4 regions of the Phenylobacterium immobile (ATCC 35973) genome follow, and region 4 is predicted to be linked to each of the others. Evidence: predicted binding sites of a transcription regulator. Region 4 holds the regulator's gene; each other region holds the start of a gene.
The links. The regulator LexA, encoded in region 4, represses DNA repair genes until DNA is damaged. The targets are predictions, from matches to a motif close to ATGTTCNCNANNTGTTCT.

Region 1 (3,537 bases), on a different contig from region 4:
TCGCCGGTCTCAATTTCACGAAACCTCACGAAGGCCCGCATCTTGTGCGCCGCCCGATCAACCGCCTTAGCCATCAACAAAGCCTGGGCGACCTCGCTGTCTGTTTCGATCTTCAGGAGGTTCGGTTCCCCTCCGAGGCGCCGGAGCAACCGATACATCAGATCGAACCGCTCGCCCGACCGATGCAGCAGCACGCGGTCCGCCAGTTCCACGAACGCCCGTGGCACGGTGAAGCTCGCCGTCGCCTCAAGATCCATCGACGCCTCTTCAAACAGGTTCGGGCCGACCGTCCAGACCACCTCCTCAGCCCGCGCGCCCTGCGCCCGCAGCACCCGCGCCGCACGCCGCCAGCCGGCGATATCGATTTCGGACTCAAGCCGCACCACCGCCATCAGAACAGGCTCAACTGTTCAGGCTGAGGGGCGACCGTTTCACCATCCCCGGATCGCCCCGGCGTCCAGTCGGCGGCGATGATGAAGGGTTTCATCTTAGCCACCCCGCGCGTCACGCGGCCCAAGTCCGCCAAAGTCAGCCGCGTGAACCGTCGCGCTTGAATCAGCTTATCCGCCGCTCGCACGCCCAGCCCTGGCACCCGCAAAAGCCGTTCGCGGTCGGCCTTGTTGATATCCACTGGAAAGGCCTCTCGCCGCCGCAGCGCCCAGGCCAGCTTCGGGTCTTTGTCGAGCTCCAGATCGCAATCCTCATCGACGATCTCGGCCCGCTCGAATCCATAGAACCGCATTAGCCAGTCGGCCTGGTAGAGCCGGTGCTCGCGCATCAGCGGCGGTCGCGCCAACGGCAGCCTGGAGGTTGAATCCGGGATCGGCGAAAACGCTGAGTAATAAACACGCCGCAGTTGGTATGCGCCGTACAGCGTCTCACTGCGCTTGAGGATTTCGCCGTCGCTGGCGCCGTCCGCCCCGACGATCAGCTGGGTCGATTGGCCGGCTGGCGCAAAAGACGGCGGCTTGGTTTTCCGCGCCGGCTCCTTGGCTGCCTCGACATCCAGCCGGACCGCGCCCATCGCCTTACGGATTACCTGCGGATCCTTTTCCGGCGCCAGTCTGGCCAGGCTCTCGTCCCGCGGCAGCTCGACATTGATCGATATCCGGTCCGCGAACAGACCCGCCTGTCGCACCAGCTCAAGCGAGGCCTCGGGGATTATCTTGAGATGGATATAACCTCGAAAATCATGGACTTGCCGCAGAGTCTTCGCCGTCCGGACCATGGCTTCCATGGTGTAATCCGCCGACCGGATGATGCCCGACGAGAGGAACAGGCCCTCGATGTAATTGCGGCGATAGAACCCGAGGGTCAGGTCCACCACCTCCTCCACCGAGAACCGGGCCCGCTCGACATTGGACGACACACGGTTCACGCAATAGGCGCAGTCGTAGATGCAATAGTTGGTCAGCAAAATTTTCAGCAAGCTGATGCAGCGACCGTCCGGCGCATAGGCATGGCAAATGCCCATCCCCTCGGTCGAGCCAATCCCTTTGCCGTCCGACGAATTCCGCTTCGTTGCGCCAGACGAGGCGCAGGAGGCATCGTACTTGGCTGCGTCAGCCAGGATCGCAAGCTTCTGCCGAACGTCGAGGATAGTCATCGGACTATCCTATTGTTCTCTCTTTGTTCCTACAAGCTGAGCCATGGGAAGTTTTTGATGCGCCCCGGTGACTCTGATGTTCCCGGCACGGAACATGAACTTTCTTGCAGGCGAGCAAAATCTCCCCCTGCGGGCGGGAACTCGCATGCTTCCCATCTGTTCCGCACGCATGACCGCGCTCACCATCCGGCACGAAACCCGTTACAGCTACGAGCGTCCGGTATCTTTCTCGCCCCATAAGCTGCTGATCCGGCCGCGCGACAGCCATGCTATCCGCGTCGTGCGCGCGTCGCTGACCCTGTCGCCGCCGGGCGAGACCCGCTGGGTTTATGACGCCTTGGGAAACTCAGTCTGCTGGTACACGCCAGCCCGGGCGTCCGATACCCTCTCGGTCGTCAGTGATTTGCGTATTCAGCGCTTCCCGGCGCCGCTCGCGCCGCTGCTGATCCGCGATCCGCAGACCGCCCACCCTATCGTCTACGATGCGCCCGATCGCGCGGTGCTTGCGCCCTTTATCGAGCCCCTGACCGAGGATTCCGACGGCGCCTTGCTATCGTGGCTGCGCAGCCAGATCGCCGCTCCGGGAGAGCCTGCCCTGGATTTCCTGCTGCGCTTTAACGACACGATCCACGCCTCCTTCGACTATCAGCCGCGCGACCTCGGCGCCGCCCAGGATCCCGCCTACACCGTCGCCTGCGGCATCGGCACCTGCCGCGACTTCGCTTGGCTGATGGTCGAAAGCCTGCGCCGACTGGGCTACGCCGCCCGCTTTGTCACTGGCTACCTCTACTCACCCGCCACGTCGAAAGTCCGCGGCGCCGGCGCCACCCACGCCTGGTGCGAAGTCTTTTTGCCTGGCCTGGGATGGATCGAATTCGACCCGACCAACGGTCTTGCCGAATCCGCCGACCTGATCCCGGTCGCCGTCACCCGCACGCCTGACGAAGCCGCCCCTGTCTCCGGCTCGATCTACGGCGATCCCGGTGTCAGCAACCTGAACGTCTTCGTCGATGTCTTTCCTACTGAAGAGGTTTTCGCCGCAGCCTGAACCCGCGGCCCCAGTAAGCGTCCACACAATAAGGAGAGGTTGTCATGAACACCTTCCAGCAAACTCCTCCCGTTTTCGTCACCCTGCGGTCCGCCGCCGTCCAACAACACGGCCAAAAGCCGGCGCCACGCAGCACCCTACCCGCCGCACCACCACGCAGCTTCCAGCCCAGACCTGGTCATTCCTGAACGGGCGCATCCGGCTCTCCGTGACGACCGTAGCTCCTCTCAGCAGTGAGCGGAGTTCACCTATGCATTTGCCATCCCGTCGCCTGATGCTTGCCGGCGGCCTATTCATGGCGGCTGGTCCCGCCCTGGCCGCGCCGCGCCGCCTCGCCTTTGCGGTCTTTCGCAACGGCGAACGGATCGGCGATCACGAACTCACCTTTGAAACCGCCGACCAGTCACTGGTCGTCCGGACGCTGGCCGCCATGCGCGTGAAGATCGGACCCGTCGTCGTATATCGCTATCGTCACGAAGCGGTTGAGCGACGCCTGGGCGCAGCGTTCGAGAGCCTCGCCACCAACACCAATTCCAACGGTAAGCACGAACGGGTCGAGGCCCAGCGCCAGGCTAGCCTGGTCGAGATTGTCACCGCAAAGGGCCAAGTCTCCGCCCCCGCGAGCGCCAACCCCCTCACTCATTGGAACGCCAAGGCCTTCCAGGGACCATTGTTCAACCCGCAGACTGGCAAACTCCTCAAGGTCTCCGTTTCGCGCAACGGTCGAATCTGGTCGGTCCGCGGCGAGGCCGAGATCGACGACACCTACGACGCAGCCGGTGATTGGGCTGGCCTCAAGGGCAAGCTGGAGGACAACTCCAGCATCGAATACCGACGCATCTGAGGGAGAAGCGCATGAGGCTTGGCCTGACATTCCTGCTCT
Region 2 (3,537 bases), 530 kb from region 4:
TGACCAACAGGTTCGGGATGCGCGACGGCAGGACCGAAGGCTCCTTCTCGGAGCCGTCGTAGTTTTCTTTGAAGTCGACCGTATCCTTGTCGAGGTCGGCCAGGATCGCCATGGCCGCCCGCGTCATGCGGCTTTCGGTGTAGCGCATGGCCGCCGCCGGATCGTTGTCGACGGAGCCGAAATTGCCCTGGCCGTCGATGAGCAGCAGGTTCATCGAGAACGGCTGCGCCATGCGGACCATGGTGTCGTAGATCGCCTGGTCGCCATGCGGGTGGTACTTACCCATCACGTCGCCGACGACGCGGGCCGACTTCACATAGCTACGGTCCGGCGTGTGGTTCTGCTCACCCATCGAGAACAGAATTCGGCGGTGCACCGGTTTCAGGCCGTCACGGACGTCAGGTAGGGCGCGACTGACGATCACGCTCATGGCGTAGTCGAGATACGAACGCTTCAGTTCGTCCTCGATGGCGATAGGGGCGATGCCCCCGGGCCGTTCTTCCGGTGGGGTCGTGTTCTGATCGCTCAAGTCGGGGATCTAACCGTTAGAATCGCGCGGGTTATGCGTCCGCCAAGTTAGCAGGGGCAGTGCCTATAAACCACCCTCGCGCACATACGCGCGTGCGCACGCGCGAAACATCCTCCGATTGGGCTAGGACATGGCGATCGACGGGCGTCTCGACGTGATGGCGACTGGCGACATCGCCGCCGCGATGTGCGATCACGCGGCGGTTCAGATTGTCGGCATGCCGGCTGGATCGCGGCGGTCTGTGGGCCACCGGGAAATAGAACGAGAACACCTAGAACGGGATTTCGTCGTCCAGGTCCTTGCTGAAGTCTTCCTTGGCGCCGGCCATGGCGGGCCTGCGCGCGGGTTGGCCATAGTCGTCGCCGCCACCGGCGCTAAAGCCGCCGCCGTAACCGCCGCCGCCTTCTTCACCGCCAGCGCGGCCATCAAGCATGGTCAGTTCGCCGCGGAACTTCTGCAGGACGATCTCGGTGGAGAACTTCTCCTGGCCGGACTGGTCAGTCCACTTGCGGGTCTGGATCGAGCCTTCGAGATAGATCTTCGAACCCTTGCGCAGGTACTGCTCGCAGACCTTCACCAGATTGTCGTTGAAGACCACCACGCGGTGCCACTCGGTCTTTTCCTTGCGCTCACCCGTCGAACGGTCACGCCAGGTTTCAGACGTGGCTATGCGCAGGTTCGCGACCCGATCCCCAGAGTTGAGGCTGCGGATTTCAGGATCGGCGCCCAGGTTGCCGACGAGGATGACTTTGTTGACGCTGCCCGCCATGTGCTGTCCCTAAATTCTCGTGTTCGCGGGCTGATGCCCACGTCGACGTTAGACTGCGTCGGCGCCGCGAACAAGGTTAATGTTCTTACTATGTTCACGTCCGAGCATCGTCGTCCACAGCCTATTTGACGGGCGGCATGGCCCCGGGAATGGCGAGACGGCCGTCGCCGGTCCGCACCAGCGCGACGTAGCGGGCGCCTTCCAGCGAAGTCGAGGTGAACACCCCTTCGCTCTGCAGGAAGAGGAAATTCGCTTGGTAGGCGCCGTAGATCTCCTGTTGGCTGCCGCCCAGACGCAGGAACTTGATGCGCATGGCCTCGAGGTTGGCGGCGCAGGTCTCAAGATTCGGGGTCTCAACCAGCTTGTTGAAGCGCAGCTTGCCGTCCTTTTCCGGAACGACATGGTAGCAGATCTTCAGGTCGCCAGGCGGCTCAGTGCGCTTGGCGCAAGCGGCCAGACCGAGTGATAGGACGGCGGCGGCGATCAGGGCGGTGCGGATCATGCCTTCCAATCTAGGGCGCCCGCCGGCTCTGTGCGAGGGTTTTGGGCGGCTACAGCGACGGGATGGCGCAGTCGTCCGTCTGCTCGACCAACAGGCGGAAGCTGCGGTTATCGCCCGAAATCTCGACGCGGCCGGGCGCCAGCCGCAAGGTTTGCTGCATCCAGCGGCCATAGCTGGCGCGTCCGCGATTCTCGCAACGCCCTGAGAACAAGGTCTGCACGCACGCCGCGAGCGTCTGGTCGCCAGGCAAGCGGCTCCAGTGATTGTCGACATAGCGCCAGCAAGGACCCGTGGGCGCGTAGTCATAGCTTTCAGCTTCGACGACCGGCGCCTGGGCGGGGGACGGGACGGCCTCCCCTTCCTCAGGCGGCAGCGGCGTCAGGATCGAACCCGCCTCCGGGCTAGCAGCCAAGGCGCCCGTCTGATCGATGCCGACGTCGAGCGCGCCGCTGGCGACACCGTTGCGCTCGGCGCAGTCTGACAGGGTCAGCTCACCCACAAACTGACCGGCGACGAAGCAGCGCAGCGGGCGCGCCGGGTCGAGCCCGCCATCTCCGCCTGCGTCGCTGGAGTCGATGACCAGACCGCCTTGCGAAGCCGGCGGCGCCGGATCGGCGATCTCGTCGTGCGAGCCGATCAAGGCCATGGCGATCAGGCAGCCCGCCAGCACGGCCACAGCCGCGCCGACGATGATGTAGAGGGTCCGGCGATCCAGCTTGATGGGCATGGCTTCGCCTAGACCGCTAAGTCCCGGCTTTCAAGCGCCGCTGATTGTGAACAGCTCGTATCGGAACGACACCCTGGCGGCGGAGTTCAGGGAGCTAGGCCGCACGAGGCGGCGAACCGCTACGGAGCTTTCAAGCCATGACCGGCGCCGACTACCCCGAACCCCAGGAAGGCTTCGACGATCAGGATCGCGCCGAGACCCTCGACGAGACGATGACCGACGACGAGATGCAGTTCTCTGAACGGCGCACCTTCGAGGAGTTGCCGGAACTTATGGACGTCACCCGCGCCGACGGCGACCGTGACGAAGACGAGGCTCTGGCGCTGGACGCCGATGAATTCACCGACAGTCTCCTGGATGAGGTCGACATCGAAGAAGACGACGAACTTGACTATCACGCCGCCGACGCCGAGCGCGAGGACGACATCGACGGCCTGGGCGACGAGGACAGCTTCGACGAGGACGCGCTTTCGGCAGGTCAGATCGAGGGCCTGGACGAAGTGGCCGACGCCGATCTCGTTGAAGGCGGCGAAGACGACGTGACCGACTTCCAGTCCAAGGGTCTCGCTGACGACGACCTTGAAGACTTGGGCTATTCCGACATCGAAAACGGCGAAGCCCGGGCCAAGGACTAGGCCTTACCGCGAATTCACTCGACGGCGGGCGGGCACGGCGCGAACTCTGGCGCCATGAAAGCGCCCGTCCTGATTGCGGCCCTGGCCGCCCTCCCCGCCCTGGCTGCATGCCAACCCGCCAAGCCGATTACTCGCCTCGACTGCCCGCAGACGTCGGGGCGACTGACGCGTGTCTCCGCGTCCGCCGACGGTCGATCCTGCGTCTATACCGGCGCTGGCGGGCTTGAGATGTCTATGGCCCTGACGAATGTCGCGGGCTCGCCCGCCGCTGCGCTTGAGCCCGTTGAGGCACAGTTGCGCGCCAAGGCAGGCGCCCAGGTCGCATCCCAATCGCCTATGAGCGCTGACACAGCCGTCGATCTACCGGGCCTGCAT
Region 3 (3,537 bases), 290 kb from region 4:
GACCAGAAGTTGTCGGATGTGGCGATGCGGATGATCTTGTCGTCGGACAGGCCGGCGATCTTCTTCCACAGACGATGAGCCTCGTCGTCGTCATGGTAGACGGTGACCAGCAGCTTCTCGGGCTGAAGGCCGAACTCCTTGGTCAGCAGCGTCCAGGCATGGCTGATCGCGGCTTCCTTGAAGTAGTCGCCGAACGAGAAATTCCCCAGCATCTCGAAGAAGGTGTGGTGGCGCGCCGTGTAGCCGACATTGTCCAAGTCGTTGTGTTTGCCGCCGGCGCGCACCGACTTCTGCGACGAGGCCGCGCGCGGGTAGGGCGGGGTCTCAGCCCCGGTGAAATAGTTCTTGAAGGGCACCATACCGGCGTTGACGAACAGCAGCGTCGGGTCGTTCTGCGGCACCAGGGGAGCCGACGGCGCGATGGTGTGGCCCTGGCCCTGGAAGTAGCTCAGGAAGTGGCTGCGGATTTCGTTCAGGCTCGGCATTGGTCAGGTCTCAAGACAGGCGCTAGCACAACTTAGGAAGCCCGCCCGGTTTACGAAACTTGGCCGCCCGCTCCAAAGAAAAAGGGACTTCAAAGGAAAAGGCGGCGCCCGGGAGACGCCGCCTTCAAGTTCATCGTCCCAGGCGATGGGTTCAGACGTCGTCTTCCTCGGTCGGGCCGACCAGCAGTTCTTCCTCGATGGCGGCCTTGGCGCCGCGGACGGCGCGTTCGATGTCATTGGCCATGTCCGGGTTGGCCTTGAGGAACTCCCGCACATTGTCGCGGCCCTGGCCGATCCGTTGGCTGTTGTAGGAGAACCAAGACCCCGACTTCTCGACCACGCCGGCTTTCACGCCCAGGTCGATGATCTCGCCCAGCTTGGAAATGCCCTGGCCGTACATGATGTCGAACTCGACCTCGCGGAACGGCGGGGCGACCTTGTTCTTGACGACCTTCACCCGGACGTTGTTGCCGACGATCTCGTCGCGCAGCTTCACCGAGCCGGTGCGGCGGATGTCCAGGCGAACGGAGGCGTAGAACTTCAGCGCATTGCCGCCCGTCGTCGTCTCCGGGCTGCCGTACATCACGCCGATCTTCATGCGGATCTGGTTGATGAAAATGACCAGGGTGTGGGTCTTGGAGATCGACGCGGTCAGCTTGCGCAACGCCTGGCTCATCAGCCGCGCCTGCAAGCCCGGCAGGCTGTCGCCCATCTCGCCTTCGATTTCCGCCCGGGGCGTCAGCGCCGCGACCGAGTCGATGACGATGATGTCGACCGCGCCGGAGCGCACCAGGGTGTCGGTGATCTCCAGCGCCTGCTCGCCGGTGTCAGGCTGGGCGACCAGGAGGTCATCCAGGTTCACGCCCAGCTTGTGCGCATAGGACGGATCGAGCGCGTGCTCGGCGTCGACGAAGGCGGCGACGCCGCCGGCCTTCTGGACCTCCGCCACCACATGCAGCGCGAGCGTCGTCTTGCCTGAGCTTTCCGGACCGTAGATCTCGACGATCCGGCCCTTCGGCAGGCCGCCGATGCCCAGCGCCATGTCCAGGCCGAGGGAGCCGGTCGAGACGCTTTCGATCTCGACGATCTTGCCCTTGTCGCCCAGCTTCATCACCGAGCCCTTGCCGAAGGCCCGATCAATTTGGGAGAGCGCCGCTTCGAGCGCCCGTTGCTTGTCGCCGTCTTCCTTGCCCACGAGTTTCAACGCCGCCTGACTCATTTGCTTCAAGGCCCCTCTATCCCACGATTCCGCCAGGCCGACGCCTATTCGCCGACCGGTCCGTCCGCACCTAGAGAGCATCGCGCGCCGCCAAAATCGGTCGTACGTGTTTTGTTCTCTGTTCGCAACATGTTCTCATCCGCGAGTCAGCGCAAGCTCATTCCGCACCATGAGCTTGGCCGCGAACCAAAGCTGTGGCGAACTGGGCCGCGAGCCAACAGAAGAGCGCCAGACCGTGGATTTCATGAAGCTTCTGCGGAGCCTCGAAGAGATTCTCTTCGAGGTCATTTCCTGGCTGGTCTTCTACCCGCTGACGCTGTGGCGGATCCTGACGCGGCCCCTGGCCACCATGCGCTATTCCGATGCCGAACTGACCGCTCACTCGGACGACGACACGGAGTACGACGCGGCGCTGTCGCCGCCCCTGTTGCTGCTGATCACGGTGCTGCTCGTCAACGCCGTCGGTCAGGCTCTGCATCATCAGAGCCTGACCGCTTCGTCGCACCTTATGGGGTTGGTCGAAGCCTCCCCGCAGAACCTGATGCTGTTTCGCGGCCTGGTCTTCAGCCTCATTCCGCTGGTGGCGGCTGTCACCCTCCTGCGGCGCCAGCGTGTGAAGCTCTCGAGGTCGACCCTGAAGCCGCCGTTCTTCGCCCAGTGCTATCTCGCCGCCCCCTGCGCCATCGTCGTCGGCCTGGGCGTCGCGATCTTCCAGCGTCAGGACATTCCCAATGTCTTCGGCGGCGTGCTCATGCTGGCGGGAACCGCGTGGTTCCTGGTGACCCAGACCCGCTGGTTTCGCCAGGAACTCTCTCTGTCATGGCCGCGCGCGGCGTGGACCGCCGTTTGGGCCCTACTCCGAGCGCTATTCTACCTTGAGCTGCTGCTCATTCCTCTTGCCCTGTTCTAAGGGCGGGACGCTCAGGCCTGGAGCGCGGTTTCTGTCGCGTTGATCTCTGTCTCGATCCAGTCGTGACCGGTCTTCATCAATACGCCCTCGATAGCGGTGATGTGAACGCTCAGGCGTTCCCGGATCTCAGGATCGACATCGTCGCGGCCGGCCATCCACTTGGCCACCAGATGCAGGCCGAAGGCGCTGTGCAGGCACAGCTTTTCCAATTGTTCTTGTGAAAGGGTCATGCGCGTCCTCCAGCCCCGACAGGACTAGAATTCGCAACTTTGCACCGGGTTCGCCGAAATCAGTAGCGTTGCTCGACGGCCGTCACGCCCCACTTCGGCGGCGGTGGAACATAGGCGCGAAACGCGTCGATCGCAGCGGCGGTCGTGTCCGCATAGATCAACATCTCGCCGTACGGGCGGGCGAGAAAGCCCTTGTCGCACATCTGTTCGACGGTGGCGCGCAAGGGCTCGTAATAGCCGTTCACATTGACGAAGCCGCAGGGCTTGGAATGGAAGCCGAGCATGGCCCAGGTCCACTGCTCGAACACCTCTTCCAGGGTGCCGGCGCCGCCCGGCAGGCACAGGAAGCCGTCGCCTAGCTCGGCCATGGCCCATTTGCGCTCATGCATGGAGTTGACGACCTTGAGCTCGGTCACGCCGGTGTGGGCGATCTCCTGGCTCACCAGATCGGCCGGCATCACCCCCACCACCTTGCCGCCGGCGGCCAAGGCGGCGTCAGCGACCGCCCCCATCAGCCCGACCTTGCCGCCGCCATAGATGAGGGTCAGCCCCTGCTCGGCGATCAGGGTTCCTGCGCGCACGGCCTCCGCCAGGAAGGCCGGATCGGTCCCGATGGAGGACCCGCAATAGACGCAAATACTGTTCACGCAGGCATGTTGAACCTGCCGGGGCCGGTTGTCGATCATCGCACGA
Region 4 (3,537 bases):
CGACGGCGTGACCGTAGCCGCCGCCGTGATCGACGACGGCCGGGCGGCCCAGGCGCTGGCGCGGCTTGTGGAGATCAGCCAGTCATGAGCGACATCCTCCGGCGGATCGCCGCCTATAAGCGCGAGGACGTCGCCGCCCGAAAGGCCTCACGTGAGCCCGGCGAACTGGAAGCCGCCGCACTCGCCGCCGACGCGCCCCGCGGCTTTCGCGCGGCCCTGGAACGCGACCATGCGCCAGGTAAGCTGGCGCTGATCGCCGAGATCAAACGCGCCTCGCCGTCCCGGGGGCGGATTCGCGATGACTTTGACCCTCCGTCCTTGGCGCGCGCCTACGCAGCAGGGGGCGCGTCGTGCCTGTCGATCCTGACAGACGCCCCGAGCTTCGAGGGTGAGGACAGCTATCTCGTGGCCGCCCGCGCCGCCTGCGCCCTGCCCTGTATCCGCAAAGATTTCCTGGTTGATCCCTGGCAGGTCGCCGAGTCCCGGTCCCTCGGCGCCGATGCGATCCTGGTCATCCTGGCGATGATCGACGATGAGCTCGCCTCATCGTTGATCGCTGAAGCCCGTCGCTTCGGCATGGACGCTCTGGTCGAGGTTCACGACGAAGCTGAGATGGCCCGCGCCGCCGCGCTGGGCGCCGACCTGGTGGGCGTGAACAACCGTGACCTGCGGACCTTCACGCTGGATCTGGCGAATACCGAACGATTGGCGAAACTGTCGCCGCCGGGGGCTCTGCTAGTGACAGAGAGCGGCATCTTTACCGCGGCCGACGCCGCGCGGCTCGAAGCCCGTGGCGCCAAGGCGATGCTGGTGGGTGAAAGCCTGATGCGTCAGGCGGACGTGCAAGCGGCGACTCAGGCCTTGCTGGCCCTCTGAGTCGCTTGCGCCGCGCAAAAGCGCCGAGAATCCAACGTCCTGGCGGTAACTTGACATTAACTGAGAACGTCTAGAGAACATCAGCAAGGTTTTTGCTTTGTTCCGAAGGTCTCCGCGCCATGCTCACCCGCAAGCAGCACGAATTGCTCATGTTCATCCATGAGCGGATCAAGGAATCGGGCGTCTCGCCGTCTTTCGATGAAATGAAGGAGGCGTTGGATCTGGCGTCCAAGTCTGGAATCCACCGCCTGATCACGGCGCTTGAAGAGCGCGGCTTTCTCCGCCGCCTGCCGCACCGGGCCCGAGCGCTCGAAGTGGTGAAGCTGCCGCAGCAGGCGACAACCGCCGCACCGCCCCGGGGACGCGCGCCCTTCAAGCCGCAGCTGGTCGAGGCTGAGGCCGGCAGCCAAGTCGCCAACGAGACGCGAGAGCTGCCGGTACTGGGCAAGATCGCGGCAGGTACGCCGATCGAGGCGATCCAGCAGGAACGCGATCGGCTTCATGTGCCGGAATCGATCCTTGGCGCTGGCGAACACTTCGTTCTTGAGGTTCAGGGGGACTCCATGGTCGGCGCCGGGATCCTCGACGGCGACATGGTGGTGATCAAACGCACCACCAGCGCGACCTCGGGCGATATCGTCGTGGCGTTGGTCCACAACGAAGAGGCCACTCTGAAGCGCCTGCGCAAGAAGGGCGCCTCCATCGCCCTGGAGGCCGCGAACCCGGCTTATGAGACCCGCATCTTTGGCCCTGATCAGGTCGCCGTGCAGGGCAAGCTCGTTGGACTGTTGCGCAGCTATCACTAACCGCGCGGGCAACCTTTGCGACCTGCTGGCGTTTGGTTCCATGGGTCGGGGTTAGATTTCAATCACGTAAGCGTGCCCGCGGCCCTCGGCCCGGCGATACCGCCGGGCGCCTTCACGAGGGAGAAACCAAGATGCGTATCCTCACACTTGCCGCCGTCGCCGCCCTGAGCCTCGCCGCTGCGGCCTGCAGCAAGCCAGCTGAGAAGGCTGCCGACGAGTCGGCGACCGCCACCCAGGAAGCCGCCGCCGCCAGCGCCGCTGCCGACGCTGCGACAACCGCCGCGGCCGACGCGGCCCAGGCCGGCACTGCAGCGGCCTCTGCTGACGCTGCGGCGATGGCCGGCGACGCCGCCGCCACGGCTGGCGATCACGCGGAGAAGGCCGGCGAAGCGGCCAAGGACGCCGGCGAAGCGGCCAAAGACGCGACGCACTAGTCTTTCAGACATCGCGATGGATAGAGCCTCGGCGATTTCGCCGGGGCTCTTTTCCGTTCAGCCGGCCCCCTCCCCGCCGTATCCCCATGTCCAGGGTCGATGGCCGCGCAGGTCCTGGCTCCAGGCGAGGCGCCAGGCGCCTTTCTCGGTTCGGAAAATTTCAGCAGATCCGCCGCGTGCAAAGTCGGCTTGGGTCAGGATTAGCGGCCCCACGCAACGCCCTGGGGCCCGACCGGCTCTAAGCACAAGAATATCGGCGTCAGCGCACAGCGCCTCCAACCTGCCGGTCTTTAAAGGCCGGCTGACATTCCAAGTCGCGGCGATCTTGAGCGGCGCATGGGCGGTCGGCCCACAGCTCCAGGCGTCACACTGGAAAAAGCCGTTCCGTTCGGCTTCGGTCAGGGTCGGCTCCAGGCCACGACGACGGGCCCATAGCTCCGCGCCGAAGCGCTTCACGTCAGGGCGCATTAGGACGGCGGTCTGGTCAGCACGTACGGCGACGGCGGCGCCGTCAGCTGAGATCCAGGCGACAGGCGCCGCGGGCCGCGGCGCCAGGTTCACACTGAGCGCCAACGGCAGGCCCAGCCATCTAATCGGCCCGCGGGTCAGACAGATCCATAGGATTCCGAGGAAGGCGGCCGGTAGCGTCCAGGCCGGCGCGCTGGCGACGGTCATCTGCGCCATGGGGGCGTTGGCGATCTGGGTGGCGACCTGCGTCATCAGGCTGATACCGAAGCCCGCCGCCCGCAAAGGCGCCTCGCCCAGCTCGAAGGGCGTGAGGATCGCGCCGATCGCGAGGCCCGGCATGATCAACAGGGTGGAGATCGGCTCGACCAATAGGTTGGCTGCAAGACCCCAGACGGCGACGCGGTTGAAGTGCTGGACGGCGAAGGGACCCGTCGCCAGGCCGGCGACCAGGCTGATGGCGCCGCCGGCGAAGATCCAGGTGCGCGCGGCCTGCAGGGCGCGGATGACGAAGGGCACGCTAATCTCGCGGATAGGGCGAGGCCACGCCTCGGCGAGCGCGACCAGGGCGGCCGTCGCAGCGAAGGACATCTGGAAGCCGGGCTCGGTGACCGCCTCAGGCTGCAGGAGGATGATGACGATGGCGGCCATGGCCAGAGCGCGCAGGCTGATCGCTTGGCGATCAACCAGGATGGCCACGAAGGCGACCGCTGCGGTGATCGCCGCCCGCTCAGCCGGGGGCGAGGCCCCTGAGATGGCCAGGTAGCCGCCAACCGCCGCCAGACCAAAGACCGCGGCGATCTTCTTGCCGGGCGCGCGCAGGGTAAGCCAGGGCCAGGCGGCGACCGCCAACCGGACGCCAGCGAATGCGAAGCCGCCGACGATCGCCATGTGCAGACCAGAGATCGAGATGATGTGCGCGAGGCCGGCCGCCCGTAGGGCGTCGACCTGCTCGC

Region 1: the regulator LexA is predicted to act here: its motif matches at 1,619-1,636, upstream of BN1313_RS14605 (putative DNA modification/repair radical SAM protein).
Region 2: the regulator LexA is predicted to act here: its motif matches at 1,378-1,395, upstream of ssb (single-stranded DNA-binding protein).
Region 3: the regulator LexA is predicted to act here: its motif matches at 1,823-1,840, upstream of recA (recombinase RecA).

The regions. Positions count from the first base shown of each region.
Region 1 covers NZ_CVJQ01000002.1:103,430-106,966, forward strand. Annotated here, with positions in the region: gene BN1313_RS14600 (UdgX family uracil-DNA binding protein) at 1-392, opposite strand, end outside; gene BN1313_RS14605 (putative DNA modification/repair radical SAM protein) at 392-1,606, opposite strand; gene BN1313_RS14610 (transglutaminase family protein) at 1,752-2,654, shown strand; gene BN1313_RS14615 (DUF6134 family protein) at 2,905-3,498, shown strand; gene BN1313_RS14620 (hypothetical protein) at 3,510-3,537, shown strand, end outside.
Region 2 covers NZ_CVJQ01000001.1:1,426,128-1,429,664, reverse strand. Annotated here, with positions in the region: gene gyrA (DNA gyrase subunit A) at 1-529, opposite strand, end outside; gene ssb (single-stranded DNA-binding protein) at 801-1,298, opposite strand; gene BN1313_RS06970 (hypothetical protein) at 1,420-1,800, opposite strand; gene BN1313_RS06965 (hypothetical protein) at 1,850-2,527, opposite strand; gene BN1313_RS16515 (primosomal protein) at 2,665-3,162, shown strand; gene BN1313_RS06955 (hypothetical protein) at 3,217-3,537, shown strand, end outside.
Region 3 covers NZ_CVJQ01000001.1:2,245,315-2,248,851, forward strand. Annotated here, with positions in the region: gene alaS (alanine--tRNA ligase) at 1-485, opposite strand, end outside; gene recA (recombinase RecA) at 637-1,704, opposite strand; gene BN1313_RS11030 (permease) at 1,949-2,614, shown strand; gene BN1313_RS11035 (hypothetical protein) at 2,626-2,844, opposite strand; gene BN1313_RS11040 (LOG family protein) at 2,904-3,530, opposite strand.
Region 4 covers NZ_CVJQ01000001.1:1,960,073-1,963,609, forward strand. Annotated here, with positions in the region: gene trpD (anthranilate phosphoribosyltransferase) at 1-88, shown strand, start outside; gene trpC (indole-3-glycerol phosphate synthase TrpC) at 85-876, shown strand; gene lexA (transcriptional repressor LexA) at 996-1,682, shown strand; gene BN1313_RS09610 (hypothetical protein) at 1,814-2,116, shown strand; gene BN1313_RS09615 (ComEC/Rec2 family competence protein) at 2,174-3,537, opposite strand, start outside.